2 regions of the Propionispora vibrioides genome follow, and region 1 is predicted to be linked to the other one. Evidence: riboswitches for the same ligand, from Rfam matches in the RefSeq annotation. Region 1 holds a riboswitch; the other holds the start of a gene.
The links. A riboswitch is a leader RNA that binds a small molecule or an ion and turns the genes downstream of it on or off. The one in region 1 is predicted to bind fluoride.
Positions count from the first base shown of each region.

Region 2: another riboswitch for fluoride. It lies ahead of BMW43_RS12560 (MFS transporter); the one in region 1 lies ahead of BMW43_RS08805 (cation:proton antiporter).

Region 1 covers NZ_FODY01000008.1:115,233-123,299, reverse strand. The annotation lists partial or broken gene eno (phosphopyruvate hydratase) at 13-1,293, shown strand; fluoride riboswitch at 1,328-1,392, shown strand; gene BMW43_RS08805 (cation:proton antiporter) at 1,587-2,762, shown strand; gene BMW43_RS08800 (universal stress protein) at 2,764-3,189, shown strand; gene BMW43_RS08795 (DUF190 domain-containing protein) at 3,457-3,804, shown strand; gene crcB (fluoride efflux transporter CrcB) at 3,840-4,214, shown strand; gene BMW43_RS08785 (lipase family protein) at 4,540-5,862, opposite strand; gene BMW43_RS08780 (SGNH/GDSL hydrolase family protein) at 6,130-7,509, shown strand; gene BMW43_RS08775 (nuclear transport factor 2 family protein) at 7,679-8,017, shown strand.
Region 2 covers NZ_FODY01000015.1:43,256-51,322, reverse strand. The annotation lists gene glmS (glutamine--fructose-6-phosphate transaminase (isomerizing)) at 1-587, shown strand, start outside; gene BMW43_RS21365 (LamG-like jellyroll fold domain-containing protein) at 1,134-2,279, shown strand; gene BMW43_RS12570 (hypothetical protein) at 2,776-3,072, shown strand; gene BMW43_RS12565 (C1 family peptidase) at 3,463-4,209, shown strand; fluoride riboswitch at 4,521-4,594, shown strand; gene BMW43_RS12560 (MFS transporter) at 4,835-5,998, shown strand; fluoride riboswitch at 6,273-6,341, shown strand; gene BMW43_RS12555 (iron-sulfur cluster assembly scaffold protein) at 6,392-7,084, shown strand; gene BMW43_RS12550 (GGGtGRT protein) at 7,103-8,067, shown strand, end outside.

The sequences.
Region 1 (8,067 bases):
GAGGCGCTATGTATGAGCAGTAAGATTGTCAATGTAAATGCGTTAGAAATTTTGGACTCCCGGGGGAATCCGACCATACGGGTCAATATGGAACTGGCCGGTGGCAGCAGGGCATCGGCTTCGGTGCCTTCGGGTGCGTCTACCGGTGAGAATGAGGCGCTGGAACTGCGGGACGGCGATAAGACGCGCTATGGCGGTAAGGGAGTTTTGCAGGCTGTGGCCAATGTCAACAATCGCATAGCCCCGAAACTGATCGGGCAGGATGCCGGTGATCAGGCGGCGATTGATCAGCTCCTACTGGAGCTGGATGGTACACCGACTAAGGCCAATTTAGGCGCCAACGCCATTTTGGGCGTTTCCATGGCGGCTGCCCGGGCCGCAGCGATAGAACAGGGCTTGCCGCTCTATGCCTATCTGGGCGGCAGCGAGGCGGTGCGGCTGCCGGTGCCGATGATGAATATTTTAAACGGCGGCAAGCATGCCGACAACAGTGTGGACTTTCAGGAGTTTATGGTTATGCCTGTCGGCGCGCCTACCTTTGCCAAAGCCCTGCAATATGGTGTGGAAACCTTTCACGCGCTCAAAAAGCTTTTGGGGCAACAGGGTTATGCCACCAGTGTGGGTGATGAGGGCGGCTTTGCACCTAACCTGAAGAGCAATGAGGAGGCCTGCGAGCTGATTATCGAGGCCATCCGGTCAGCCGGCTATGTGCCGGGTGTGGATATTGCCCTGGCGCTTGACCCGGCAGCCAGTTCGTTTTATGAAAATGGTCAGTATCATTTAACAAAATCAGGGCAGGGAGTAAAGAGCAGCAGTGAAATGACGGCGCTGTACAAGGAATGGGCCAAGAAATATTACCTGGTTTCCCTGGAAGACGGATTAGCGGAAAATGACTGGGACGGCTTCCGGGAGCATACGGCAGCCCTCGGTCAGGCATTGCAGATTGTGGGCGACGATATTTTTGTCACCAATACCAAATTTATTGCCCGCGGCATTAAGGAGAAGACCACCAATGCGGTGCTTATTAAGCTAAATCAGATCGGTACGGTGACCGAGACGGTGGAGGCCATTAAAATGTGCCGTTAGGCCGGCTGGAATTATGTTGTTTCCCACCGTTCCGGCGAGACCGAAGATGCGTTCCTGGCCGATTTTGCCGTGGCCATGGGCGGCGGTCAGATTAAGACCGGTTCGGCTTGCCGCAGTGAACGCATTGCCAAATATAACCGCCTGTTGGAGATTGAGGCCGAGTTGGGCGGAAAAGCTGTCTTCGGCAATCCTTTTGCCGCCAAATGACAGGCTGTCCGGTTGATTTTTCAGGCAGAACGGCGTAAAAACCGGCGATGGAGTTCGCCATAACCCCGCAGTGAACGCGGTAATAACTCCTACCTTCCCTAGGGTGTGTTGGCAAATGGTTCGGAGTGTCTTTGAAGGGTGCTTTTTTGACACACTTCGTTGAAATTTTTGGAAGTAAGGGCCATTTTCGTGAATTTTGTCTTTTCGCAAAAGTCACTCGCCATAGAACATTTCGTTAATTTGAAGCACACCCTGGGAGTATTAGTCAAGGACTAACAAGGAGGTAGCTGTCAATGGAACAGAACTTTGCTATTGCCGCGCAGTGGGTGCTGCTGGCCCTTATTGCCACCGTCCTGTCTATCCGGCTGGGCATTTCGGTGGCGCTTATGGAGATTGCCGTGGGTGTGATTGGCGGCAACGCCATGCATTTGGAGATTACATCCTGGGTTACTTTTTTAGCCGGATTTGGTGCTGTGGTGTTGACCTTTCTTGCCGGGGCTGAGATTGATCCCGATAGTCTTAAAGGCAACCTGAAAGAAAGTCTGGTGATTGGCTTTTTATCGTTTCTGCTGCCCTTTCTGGGCGGCATGTGGCTTGCCGAGTATATGTTCGGCTGGGACGGCAATGCCGCTAAAATTGCCGGTATTGCACTGTCAACCACCTCAGTGGCCGTCGTGTATGCCGTCATGGTAGAAAGCGGGCTGTCGGCCAGCCGTTTAGGTCAAGGCATTCTGGCGGCCTGCTTTGTCACTGATTTGGGGACGGTGCTGGCCCTGGGGTTGCTCTTTACCGGATTTTCGCTAAAGGTCGTCTGGTTTACAGCAGTTATGATCGTGGCTGTGCTGGTTATTACTCCGCTGGCTGCCAGGATATTCAAATGGTATGGCGGGCGGGTCAGTGAGCCGGAAATCAAGTTCATTTTTCTGGTACTCTTAGCCCTGGCCTATCTGGCGGTAATCAGCGGCAGCGAGGCGGTACTTCCGGCCTATATTATCGGTATGGCCATGGCCCGCTTTTTCAAGCACTACAAACCAACGCTGGTGAAAATGCGAGCCATTGTATTTGCCGTTTTTACGCCGTTCTATTTCATTAAAGCGGGGGTACTGGTATCGGTGGGAGCTTTGTATACGATGTCCGGGACTATCCTGGTTTTCCTGCTGATCAAAATGGCTGCCAAGTTTATCGGCGTATTGCCGGCGACCAACTGGTTTCACTATACACCGCGTACCGGTATTTACACTACCTTGCTAATGAGCACCGGTCTGACCTTTGGCACTATTTCGGCCTTGTACGGGCTAACTAATCACTATATCGATGAGGGACAGTACAGTGTACTGGTGGCAACCGTCATTTTGAGCGCCGTGGTGCCGACGATGATCGCCCAAAAATGGTTTTTCCCGACAGATGAGACCGACGAATCGCCGGCAGTGATAAAAAACATGGTTATCAGGGAGAGGGAGGCCGATTGATATGGATTTGAAAAAAATAGTTGTGGCTTATGACGGCTCAGCCGGCAGCCACAAGGCGTTAGTCTGGGCGGTAGGCCTGGCTGCCAGGTTTGAGGGGGCGACGGTGGTAGTGGCCAGTGTGGTTAAGCCCCCTGAATTTAGCTCCAGCATTGATGAAGTGGATGAATGGTACGCCGATGGAGAGAAACAGTACCGGCCGCTGCTGGAGCAGGCTGTGGTTTATGGTGAGGAACAGGGGATTTTTCTACAGACGGAAATCTTAAAGGGCCATCCGGCGGAGAGCCTGATGCGCTACGCTGTTGATCGCAGGGCCGATTTGATTGTCATGGGTACACGGGGCATGGGTGGATTTAAAAGTCTGATTATTGGCAGTGTAGTGCAAAAGGTGGTTACCTATGCTAAAGTGCCGGTTGTTGTGGTAAAATAAAGATAGCATATCAAAAATGTTAACGAAGTATGGTACAAAAAGTGCCGTTAGGGTTGTTGCGGATAGTTAAGCACCCCCCTAAGGGTTAACGGAGAAAATTACAAAAATACGGCCCGGTAGCTGGCTGGCCCGAGCCGTATTGGCTGTCGTGGTGGCAGCCGGCGACCAGGCTGCAAAAGATCATACACGCTGCTGTGCCGGTTTAGGCCGTTGCAGGCAGCCGGGCTATAAAAAGTTGATTGGTATCAAGTTGAAGGAGGAGTCTTTGTGCCCAAAATTGCGAGTCAGGCCAAACGATTACGGATTTATATCGGGGAAAGCGATCACTGGAAACGGCGTTCTTTGTATCAAGCTATCGTGGAAAAGGCCAAGGAACTGGATATGGCGGGGGCGACGGTGTTTCGCGGCATCGTGGGTTATGGGGCCAACAGCCGGATTCATACGGCCAGTATTGTGGATTTATCCAGTGATTTACCCATTTTAGTGGAAATTATCGACAGTGAGGAGTATGTTGCCAAGCTATTGCCCTTCCTGGATGATATGCTGGAGGAGGGAATGGTTACGATTGACGATATAGAAGTTATCAAATACGGTCATAAACCACCGAAGCGATAACAGAAGAACAGACGAGGCAAGAGAGGTGAAAGTATATGCTGGGAATTGTTTTAGTAGCGGTCGGCGGTGGGATTGGTTCAGTCATTCGGTATTTAGTGTCCAATTGGATGGCGGAGCGGTTTGGTCCGGAGTTTCCCTTTGGGACGTTGCTTGTTAATGTGGTAGGGTGCTTCATTATCGGCTTATTTTTGACAATGACCACCGAGCGGTTAAGCATCAGCCCCTACTGGCGATTGCTTGTCGCCATTGGCTTAATAGGCGGTTTGACTACGTTTTCATCCTTTAGTTATGAGACTTTGCGCTTACTGCAAACTGCCGATGCCTTGCGGGCTTTTTATAATGTAGGACTCAATTTGGGAGTCGGTTTTTTTGCCACCTGGCTGGGGATTGGTATTGCCAGACTGTTTTAGAGAGGAATTATTTCCTGGGAAAAGATGGGGAATGTGAACCGTCTAACCCAGGTTTATTCTTTTTCGGGCCAATCAGGGACCCTTCGCCGGAGACAGGCTTCTCGAAAACCAGGGTGGTTTGTATCCAGAGTAAGAAACAGGATTATCCTGAGCCTGATGGAAGTGTGACAAACAGATGTCTTTTTATTTGGTCATAAGGCCATTACTTATACTGATGACTTTACGGGAGATATAAATCGAGGCCTGTTCCTTTTACGGAACAGGCCTCGATTTATGCAGGGTAAAAGCGGCGGCAAATTGATGAAGCATCTGATAGGAGCTGCCGCTATATGGCGGTTTTAGTTAGCCGGGAGTTCAGATGGATATTCATTTCTTTAAAGGCGTGGATAAAGGCTTCCAGCGGCGTCAGGGTATAGGTGCCTGTCGAGTAAATGGCTGTGTCGGCGACGGCGCCAGTCGTTGCGTCATAGATTGTCTGAGTCAGGGTGATATAATAGGCATTCTTTTCTTGCTTAACGCGGCTGGCACTGACTTCAGAGGCAATGACCCAGCGGCAGCCGGAGGCCGCTGCTGCCTGTTGCCAGGAATCCGGCATGTCGGCAGGAGTTACCTGGCGGGAAAAGGTGCGGCGGTATTCATCCTGCAAGGCCTCATTCATATACCAGAATTCGGTGGTTAAGTTCTCGGGCAAGCTGTTTTTCAGCGGCAGGATATAGGCACTGTCCTGGCTGGCCCCGGCAAACGCCGGAAAAGCGGGAAGCGGCATGCCGGCATCCATGGCCAGGCGGCGTTTGTCGTAATAATTTTTGATGGCCGAATCGATATAACCGGTTAACTGATGGGAATCGCTTACGAAGGCTGGGGCCGGCCATTTTATTTCCCGGCCAAACTGCTGATAACCGCCGAATAGGGTCTGCAGCACGCCGGTGACCGGATCGCTGGACTGGACGATGCGGGTCACTGGCAGGATCGGGGCGAACTTGGCGGCGAAAGCGGCATTGCCCACAGCCGGGGCGCCGAAAGTGATAACCTCCAGTTGGCCGGAAGTCATACCGGTGCTGATTAATCTTGCGCCGCCTAGGGTAGCGGCTGCGCCGCCGAGGCTGTGACCGGTCAGGTAAAGCTTGCGGTCTTTGTTCGCCGTCAGCAGATCGGGCAGCGCCAGGCTGCCCCGGCGGGGGCTGCGCAGCGTGGCCGCCGGTCCGGCCTGTAGGAATTGGTTAAAGCCCTTATGGACTTTAGGTTCGGTATCAGGCACATTCTTTTGAGCCGCAGCAGCGGAGATTTCTTCATCGGTAGCGCCGGCGAAGGGTACTTTATCCACTTTAAGGTCAAGTTTAACATCCTTTTCATTTTCCGTACCGACAATGGCGATAAAATAGAAGGGCGTATTATTTTTCTGGGCAATCAAGTAGCGGACGCCGGAGCGGCCCTGGGGCTGAACGTAATGATCAATTTGCCAGCCGTCCTGCTCCAGGTAGCGGGTGCTTAACTCACCAAGACGGTCGCTATAGGCTGCGGCGCTGGTGGCGGCAGCCAGATAAATTTTATAAGCTTCTTCATAATCTTCCTGGGGACCGGCCCAGGCGGCAGCCGAAGGATAGATCAGAAAGCAAAGAACAAGCAGCAGGTGCAAAAATGGCTTCACAGCCGCACCTCCTTCCGTAGAATCTGGACTGAACAGTCAGTTGTACTACTCAAATTATAGGAGCAGCTACAAGCGGCTGTCAAGGCGCTCTGGGTGGATATATTTTCCTATCCTGACAGGACAATGCATTGGTACTAGCCTTTTTATTCAAAGACATTTATAATTATCAGTAAATAGACAAGGGTTGCCGGAGCATAAAGCGCGAAGGCTTCCGGAAAAATATATGTAAAGGGGAGCGAAAAGTACGTTGCCCAGAAGGAGGCAGCCGTGAAAAAGTTTTTTTTGCTAAGTGGTATCGCTCTTTTTATAGTAGGTTTTTTCCTGTTTCGCACGACGGCGGCGGAAGATCCGGTAGATACGCAGACGGTAGCAACGGCTGGACAAACGGTTGTGAAAAAAATGCCCCGGCCGGATAAGCCGGAGGCAACCGTGGAGTTTTCGCAACAGAATCCGGCATCCTTAAAGCCAGTGCTGCGCTGGACCAAGGTGGAGTCGGCCGTGGCTTATGAAATTGAATTGTTTCAGGAAAATCCGGGCGTGTATGATGAACCACGCTTCCAGCCGACGCCGTTTTTTTCAACTTCTTATATTTATGTCAATGGCTATAATGCTGATCTAACTGATCGATTACAGCAAGATTATTTTTACTGGCGGGTTCATGGCCTTAATCTGGACGGACAACGCATCGGCGATGACTCGGACGTGCAAAAGGTATATGTGGATCAGGACAAGGACATTCAGCTAAAGCCTATTCCCACCTCTGTTTTTAACCAAACGGCGGGCAGTGTTTTGCTTTATCCGGTATATGCCTGGATTCCTGTGGCCGGTGGGGACAAGTATGAAGTGGAAATTCTTGATGATTTGCCGGAAAACCCTAACGGAATAGAACCTTCCGTGCATCGCATCGATTCGGCTATTGCCGTGGGCTTTGACTATTATGATTCCACGCCCCGGGTTGGCAGGAAGCCTTTTTATTGGCGAGTGCGGGCGATGGATCAGGAGGGGAATCCGGTGGGAGTCTATTCGGATGTCGGCAAATTTGGCGTTGTCCCCGGCGCCGCTTTTGAGGTGGCCACTTACGGCGACAGCATTACTCATGGCGGCGGTGCAGTATCGTATTCGCCGTCGGACTGGGAATACAGCTATCAGCACTATCTGGATTTTCCGGTGATCAACCTGGGAAAGAGCGGCGATACCAGCGCGACGATGGTGGAGCGCTTTGAACAGGATGTGCTGCCGTTCAAGCCCCGTTACCTGATCATTATGGGAGGCTCCAATAGTATGCGCGGCGGTTATTCGGCAGAGGATATTATTGCAGATTTGACCGCCTTGAAGAAAAAATGCCTGGACAACGGGATACATCCTGTATTCTTGACGCTGCCGCCGATTAATCCGGGCAATATTAAGCGCGTGTTTGACGAACCGACCGCAGCGGGCTGGCAGCAGGAACGGCAGAAGATCAATGACTTTATCCGGACGCAGGATCATATAGATGTGGCTCAGGGCATGGAGTCGCCGGAAGGGATATTGCCGAACGAACTGGCGACAGACGGACTGCATCTGGATATTAAGGGCAAACAGATGATTGCCGCCGCCATTAACGCCAACTGGGGACGTATTACCGGACCATCTATTCCGGGGAAATAAGGCTTCCGGTCCGGCTATAGTGTGAATGTTATTATACCATCAAAGAAGGCGGCTATTTGCTCTTTTTGATGGTATAATAATTTGAGGCGCAGTTAGAGAAGGCCAGGCAGCGGAGCTGCTCCGCGACAACAGTGTTGTGTATATTCGGTTTGTAAAGGAAGGGATGAGCGTGTCCGTAAAATTGCCACCACGGATTGATACATTTATGCAGGCAAAGTCTAGCGGTGACAGCCAGGCGTTCGTAGCCTGCTTTGCCGAGGAGGCGGTTGTTTATACCGAAGGGCAGGAGTTCCGCGGCAAGGATGCTATCCGGCAATGGTTTGAAGATAGCGCGAAGTATAAAAATCAGTATCTGGTTATGGGCTTTAGCGCCAAACGGCAGGAGTCGATTTTATCCGCCCGTGTTTCCGGCGACTTTGCGGGCAGTCCGGTATTGCTGGATTACTTCTTTACAACTCGGGACGGCCTGATCACCAGCTTAAGAATCGTAACGATGGAGGACGCGTAAGAGCGCTGCAGGAGTATAAACGCAAGCTGCCAGCATTTTGACAAGGTTCA
Region 2 (8,067 bases), on a different contig from region 1:
TGTCCATTTATGTTGCTGCTTTACGCGAAACCTTGGCGGCGGCAAAGGTGAAGGAACTGATTCAAGGTTTGCGCGATCTGCCGGCACAGGCCCATGAAATTCTCGAGGATGTGGAACCAATCAAAACCTTTGCCCAGCAGTACGGCTTTAACGAAGATGTATTCTTTATTGGCCGCGCCCTGGACTATTGTGTGGCGCTGGAAGGTTCCCTGAAACTTAAGGAAATATCATACATTCACGCTGAAGCTTATGCGGCCGGTGAACTGAAACACGGCACCCTGGCGCTGATTATTGAAGGCGTACCGGTCATTGCGCTGGCGACACAGCCGGATGTGTATGAAAAGATGCTCAGTAACATCAAGGAAGTTAAGGCACGCGATGCGGTGGTTATCGGGATTGCCATGAAAGGCGACGACCATATCAGAAATTATGTGGATCATGCCATCTATATCCCGGATGCCCACAAGTACCTGGCACCGCTGCTGGCCGTTATCCCGCTGCAGCTTCTCGCCTACTATGCCGCCATTACCCGTGGCTGCGATGTAGATAAACCGAGAAATCTGGCCAAGAGCGTAACGGTAGAATAATTCAGTAATGAAATAAAAGCACACAATCACTGCAGCTTTATGCTGCGGGGTTGTGTGCTTTTTTTGCTAAAGTATCAGCCAACTCAATATCTTCTGGCCTGCCTGATTCCGGCGGATAAGAATGGAATATAGGTAAATACCTGATACTGCTATTTTGTTTAATTAGATTTTTCTGCAGTTGGATATCAACAATCAGCAGCGTTGACGTACTTTACTGCATCAAAACAGAGCTTAGTGACAGCGTGGAAAATCCGGGATAATATCAACAAGAAAGAAGTAAAACAGTTAATAGTCTAAAATTGCAACGGGACATATCTCCTTAGTTTTGCTCCTATCTCGGTTAATAGCCGGGTAGGAGCTTTTTCTTGTAACAATATGTTTTTAGTTTACATAATATAAGAATGGTGAAAAGGAAGCCCGTTTAATATTACGCGCTGCGTGAATGTATCCCCATGAAAGCCGACGTACAGGAAACACAGAGTAGGGCACAAGAGTTCCTTGGCTATGTTGACTTTCAAAATATAAATTAATTGGAGGAATTGTGAAATGGCTTATGAAGTGGATCAGAATACAGTTTCCCTGCTTCATTTTGATGATGGAATTAATGATGCATGCGGAAATACATGGACCGCGTATGGCGGCGCTGCAATTAGCAACTTGAAAAGTGAATTTGGAAACAGCTCATTATATTTAAGTGGTTCAGGGCAATATTTAACTACACCGTCTTTAACAGGTTTTGGAACTGATGACTGGACCATTGATTTCTGGGTGTACCCTATAACAAATAGTAGCTCAAATGGATTATTTTGTTCGGGAGGGAAAAGTTCTCCTAACTGGACATCTACTCTCTACACTTTTCAGATAAATTGTCCCAATAGCACTCACATGCGTTTAGTGTATACAAGCACACTAAATCAAACCCCTATACTCTTATTGGAATTTTCCATTACTCAGAATGTAATGCAGCATGTTGCTTTTGCTAGAAATGGAACAAATCTATTAGCATTTGTTAATGGAAAACTAGTAGCAAGTAAGACTATTGCTGCAACTATGCAGTTTATTTCTGACGGGGTATATGTGTTAGGAAAACAGGATATTCGGAATATGTATTACTTCAACGGCTATGTTGACGAATTTCGTATTTCTAATGTAGCCCGATGGACATCTGATTTTACACCGCCAGGAACCGTTGCAGTGCCTAATGCACCAGCCAATCTTACCGCCAACCCAGGTGATTCTCAAGTAACTCTCAACTGGGATGCAGTTACCGACGTTACTAGCTACAATGTAAAACGCTCAACGACAGCAGGCGGTCCCTATGAAACGATTGCAACTACCATATCGGGGACCTCATATGTGGATACCAACGTAACAAATGGCACGACCTATTATTATGTGGTTGCCGCTGTAAATGGGGATGGCGAAGGTGTAATTTCTAATGAGGCTTCGGCTACCCCCCAGGCGGCACCTGTAGAAGAGGGCCAGGGCCTGCTCAGGGTTACGATGATTGATTCCAGTGAACGGGAGTATAAGTTGCCTATGAGAGAGATTAACGGGTTTATAGAGTGGCTGAACTCGCATAGTAACAGTGATACTTTTAGTTATCAGCTTACAACGGCATTTGGCAGTAAGGAATATTTATTGTTTGACAAAATCATCAGCTTTGAAGTGATTTCACTGCCGGCAGAATAACATTAATCCCTTCATTCTGGTTGATCGCCAGGGTGAAGGGATTCTTTGTTTTGTGGCTATAATTCTGACTGCTGCATAAACTAACTTATCATAACATTATTACGAAGGCGGTGCGGCGGGTGCTTACCTTAATTTATTTTATGATATTTTGCGGCGTTATGACGATAGGGATATTATCCTATAAGTTTTTTAAGTTGCCGTGAAAACACCTCTAACTTCGGTTAGAGGTGTTTTATTATAGACTTTAGTCGGTTGAGTGAGCGAAACAAAAACCATCCGGTCAGGTGCAAATAAAAGTTATATAAAGCCAGCGTCTTAAGCTGCCGCCTAGTAACAGAGGCTTATAACTTCAGTGTAAACCACCAATTTGACGGGTGGTTTTGATTATTTTGTGGTTAATTTTCGTCTGTCTGATTTTTTAAAATGAGTTTTTTGTAACAAAATTGTAATATTTAACTGGTATTATTTTCTTAAGAAAAATATGGGAGTGATTGAAATGAATGACATTGTAAGAAAGACTATTATTTATTCGTTGGCCGGTATCATGCAAATCGGCTTAGGTATTGCGGTAACCGAGGCATCGCCGGTGCCTGCCGGCAATTGGCAGCAGCAGACCATTCGGATGGACCAACCGCAGAATCAGCAGGGGGACCATGATAAGCGATTGCGTGAAGAGAAGCAACGGCATGAAAACGAAATGAAGAGACGTCCCAATGAAGGCGAAAAAGAATGGCACGAAAGACAGGAACGGGAAAACCAACGTCATGAACAGACGTTAAGGGAGATGCAGTAAGTGCAGACTTCTTAGACCGGAGGAAGTTTTATGGGAAGAAAGATTGAGGTTTTCACAATAGGATTAATCCTAGGGTCTATACTTGGGGTTATTATTAGTATCTGTTTCTTCTTATGGCCAACAAGCCGTCAGATACTCCTTAGCAATGGATGATGGTAATCAGCATTTGATAGTTTATCTTCAAGGGAGAATAGGTTAGAATTCTTCTATTTTGGTGATAGCCAGAGTAAGGAGATTTTAACTTTGCCTGGTGGGATTAGCTGTTGAACTATTGTAGATAGAACCCGCAACAAAAGGAAAACCGTAGAGAATTAAGGTCGCATATACTGTAATAGACCGAAAGAGAAGCTTGTCAAATGATAAATCAAAAGGGAAAGGCGGTCGAAACCAATGCCTAAGTATTTATTAAAGAAAGATTCTCCGGATTTACGGGATTATATTTTTTATTCATCAAAATATAAACTCATTGAGCATTTACCTGCTAAAATTGATTTGCGGTCTAATTGCAGTCCTGTTGTTGATCAGGGAGAATTGGGCTCCTGTACGGCGAATGCCATTGCTTCCGGTTTGCGGGAATATTGGGAATTGAAAAGTACCCAGTCTTTAATCACACTGTCAAGGTTGTTCCTATATTATAAAGAACGAGAGTTAGAAGGCCAGGTTAATGAGGACTCAGGTGCCGAAATCAGGGATGGTATGAAAGTTTTAAGCCAAATCGGTGTATGTCCTGAGACCGACTGGCCTTATGATATAGCAACCTTTAAGAATGCGCCGACAGATAAACAAACAACCGATGCCGCTATATACAAAGTCAATGAATATCACCGTATTATTTTATTCTCCCAGATAAAAGCAGCGCTTGCCGAAGAATTGCCGGTAGTGATAGGGATTAAGGTATATGATTCCTTTGAAAGTGATGAGGTAGCTCAGACTGGGTTGGTTCCTATGCCGAATCCGGGCAAAGAACAATATCTGGGTGGTCATGCTGTACTTATTGTGGGATACGATGATAGTAGTAAAGTGTTTATCGTCCGCAATAGCTGGGGCACATCCTGGGGAGATAAAGGGTACTGTTATTTGCCTTATCAATATTATACGCAAGGATATATCAGTGATTGCTGGACAAGCAAAGGTTAATAACGGCACAATCCTATAGCAATGTAAATTCCTCCGTTCTGGTTAAGCGTCAGGGGAGGGATTTACTTTTTACTGGGAGTCGGTTTTGATCAGACTATTTTGTAACGTAACCTATGCTTTGCCTACTTTAAGCAAAGTCATACCATACAAATAAAAATAGTCGCGATCCAATCATGGTCGCGACTATTTTTTTGTGGTTAACGCGTTAAGCTGTTGCTAGAGTTTGTGCAGGAATAGGCACCGGATGTGTTCAGCAGGCATACGCATAGGGAATCTCCCCAGTTGTGCTGAGCTGATACAACTGCTATACTAATCATAAAAGGGATGAAGTTCCCCTGCGGAATAATCCGGAATGCTGAAATCAGCTGATGACTTCTACTGTTGTAGGAATTGTCGGTTGTTTTTTTTATTTTCCTTTTTAAGTGTCTAATTGAAAAGATGCTTGTCATGAGTTTCTGCAGCGTAGCGCTTTTTTCAATAAGCAGATGTGTTAGGGATAAAAAGGAGCTGAAAAATGGAGTGCTTTTCGGGATTTGAATTTGTCCCCCAGCATGGTGAGAATTGTTGTTCCCGACAGCTAAGCCGGCAAATCAGTGACAACAGAATGACGAGAGGAGTGGTGAATGTGTTCGAACAAGAGTTGGATAAATCCAAAGCGCTAAAGTTTGTTTTGCTGATGGGAATTGTTAGCTTGTTTGCCGACATGACTCACGAAGGTGCCCGCAGCATTACGGGGCCTTTCCTGAGCAGCCTGGGAGCCAGCGCAGCAAATGTTGGCATCATTGCCGGTTTAGGAGAATTTGTCGGGTATGGCGTTCGGCTTTTTTCTGGTAAATTGAGTGATAAGACAGGGCAATACTGGCTGATTACCATATGGGGCTATATCATCAATCTGGTGGCAGTACCACTGCTTGCTTTGGCTGATAACTGGATGGCTGCAGCCGTATTAATGGTTTTGGAACGGATGGGCCGGGCCATTCGCAATCCAGCGCGTGATGTCATGCTATCCAACGTAGCAAAGCATATTGGCCGTGGTTGGGCTTTTGGCATGCACGAAGCGCTGGATCAAGTTGGTGCGATGACCGGTCCGCTGCTCGTTGCAGGCATTATGTACTTACGGGGTGATTACCGGCTGAGCTTTGCCTGGCTGGCGTTTCCGATGCTACTTTGCTTGCTGACGTTGGCCTATGCCCGGCTTACCTATCCCAAGCCCTATGTAGTTTTCGAACAAAGGGATGAATCTTCGCAAAAGCTATCCGCTAAGTTTTGGCTCTATCTCGCCGCCACTTCGCTGGTTGCTGTTGGTTATACTGATTTTCCTTTGGTTGCATATCATTTCGGGGTGACCTCTTCTGTGCCGGCTGTGGGCATTCCTATTTTTTATTCGGTGTCAATGGGGGTAGCCGCTCTGTCGGCTCTGATTTTCGGACGCTATTTCGACCGGAATGGGTTGAGCGTTCTTGCTTTTGCAACAGTATTGTCGGCTTTCTTTGCTCCTTGCGTATTTGGTGTCAATATTTATTTGGCCTTTGCCGGCATGATTTTCTGGGGAATTGGTATGGGAGCCCATGAGTCCATCATGCGTGCCGCCATAGCGGAAATGGTACCGATGGATCACCGCGGCTTTGCTTACGGCCTTTTCAATAGCATTTATGGCTTTGCCTGGTTTTTAGGCAGTGCGGGCATGGGGTATTTGTACGACCTGTCGGTGGGGATGTTGATTGTTTTTTCTGTTGCCGTTCAGCTAGTGTCTGTACCCTTGTTTATTATCGTAGGGAAAATGCGCTAACCGTTATGGTTAAGTCCGGATAAAGTCTCCTATTTGAAAAAACGGCTTGAAGACGGTTTTATGAACCTGGAGTCGCGGCAACTAAAAGGATTTTTCTTGCAGCAAAAGACTGTGGCGCCATAGCGGTCGGAGGTGCCCTTCCAGGCTATAATGCCTTTTATTTCGGTTGAAGTCTATCTTTAGATAATCGCTTGTACAAAAATAACTTGTGCGAAAGAAAAGATTGGAATTGACGTTTCTGCTAGATTAACAGTATAATTTTTACGTAACTAATACATAGTTTGGCGATGGAGTTCGCCATGAACTGCGCAGTTTCGAGTGCGCCGATGACTCCTACCTCTACGGTAGGAGTCTATTTTTATGGCCGAGGCTTAGCATGAAAGGAGAAGAGAGATGAAGTATTCAACAGAAGTCGAAGAAATGACCTGTGTAGCCAAAGGCGTCAATCATGGGGCGGCGCCGATCCCGCAAGAGGGTAAATGGGTAAAGGCCCGGGAGGTCAAGGATATTTGCGGTCTGACTCATGGTGTAGGTTGGTGTGCGCCGCAGCAGGGTGCCTGTAAGCTGACGCTTAACGTGAAAGAAGGTGTCATTGAGGAAGCGCTGGTCGAAACGATTGGCTGTTCCGGCATGACTCATTCGGCAGCAATGGCTTCGGAAATCCTGCCAGGCAAAACCATCCTGGAGGCGCTTAATACCGACCTTGTTTGCGACGCAATCAATACTGCTATGCGTGAACTTTTCCTGCAAATTGTTTATGGCCGCAGTCAGACTGCATTTTCCGAAGGCGGTTTGCCGATTGGCGCCGGACTGGAGGACCTTGGTAAAGGGCTGCGCAGTCAGACGGGTACCATGTATGGCACGTTGGCCAAAGGCCCGCGTTATATGGAGTTGGCGGAGGGGTATGTTACTTCGCTGGCGCTGGATGCTGACAACGAAATTATTGGCTATCGTTTTGTCCATTTAGGAAAAATGATGGAAATGATCAAGAAAGGCACCGACGCAAACGAAGCGTTGAAAAAGGCAACCGGTCAATATGGACGCTACGACGAAGGGGTCAAACACATCGACCCCCGGCATGAATAAGCGAGGGGGTAGACAAGGATGGCAAAATTTGAAGGATATGAACGGCGAATCGCCAAAATAGAAGCTTTCTTACAAGAACAGGGAATTGAGTCGTTGGAAGCGGCGAAAGAAATGTGTGAGCAAAAAGGGATGGATGTGCCCGGTATGGTCAGGGGAATTCAGCCAATTTGCTTTGAAAATGCCTGTTGGGCCTATACCTTGGGGGCTGCGGTCGCGCTGAAACGGGGCTGTACCAAGGCTGCCGATGCGGCAGAGGCAATCGGTGAAGGGCTTCAGGCGTTTTGTATTCCCGGCTCGGTAGCCGACGGCCGCAAGGTTGGACTGGGGCATGGCAATCTGGCCGCTATGCTGCTGCGGGAAGAAACGAAATGCTTTGCCTTTCTGGCCGGTCATGAATCGTTTGCCGCTGCTGAAGGGGCGATCGGCATTGCTAAATCGGCCAATAAAGTACGTAAGGAGCCATTGCGGGTCATTTTAAATGGTCTGGGTAAAGATGCGGCACAGATCATTTCAAGGGTCAACGGTTTCACTTATGTGCAGACTGTTTTTGACTATTACAGCAGTAAGCTGTCGATTGTCAGGGAGAAGGCCTATTCCCAATCGGAACGGGCTAATGTGCGCTGCTACGGGGCTGACGATGTAATGGAAGGTGTGGCGATCATGACGCTGGAAGGGGTCGATATCTCGATTACCGGCAACTCCACCAATCCCACGCGGTTCCAGCACCCGGTAGCCGGCACGTATAAAAAAGAATGCACCGAAAAAGGACGGCGTTATTTTTCCGTTGCCTCCGGCGGCGGTACGGGACGTACGCTGCACCCGGACAACATGGCGGCCGGTCCGGCTTCTTACGGTATGACCGATACCATGGGACGGATGCATTCCGATGCCCAGTTCGCCGGTTCGTCGTCAGTGCCGGCTCATGTGGAAATGATGGGCCTCATAGGCATGGGCAACAATCCAATGGTTGGTGCTACCGTCGC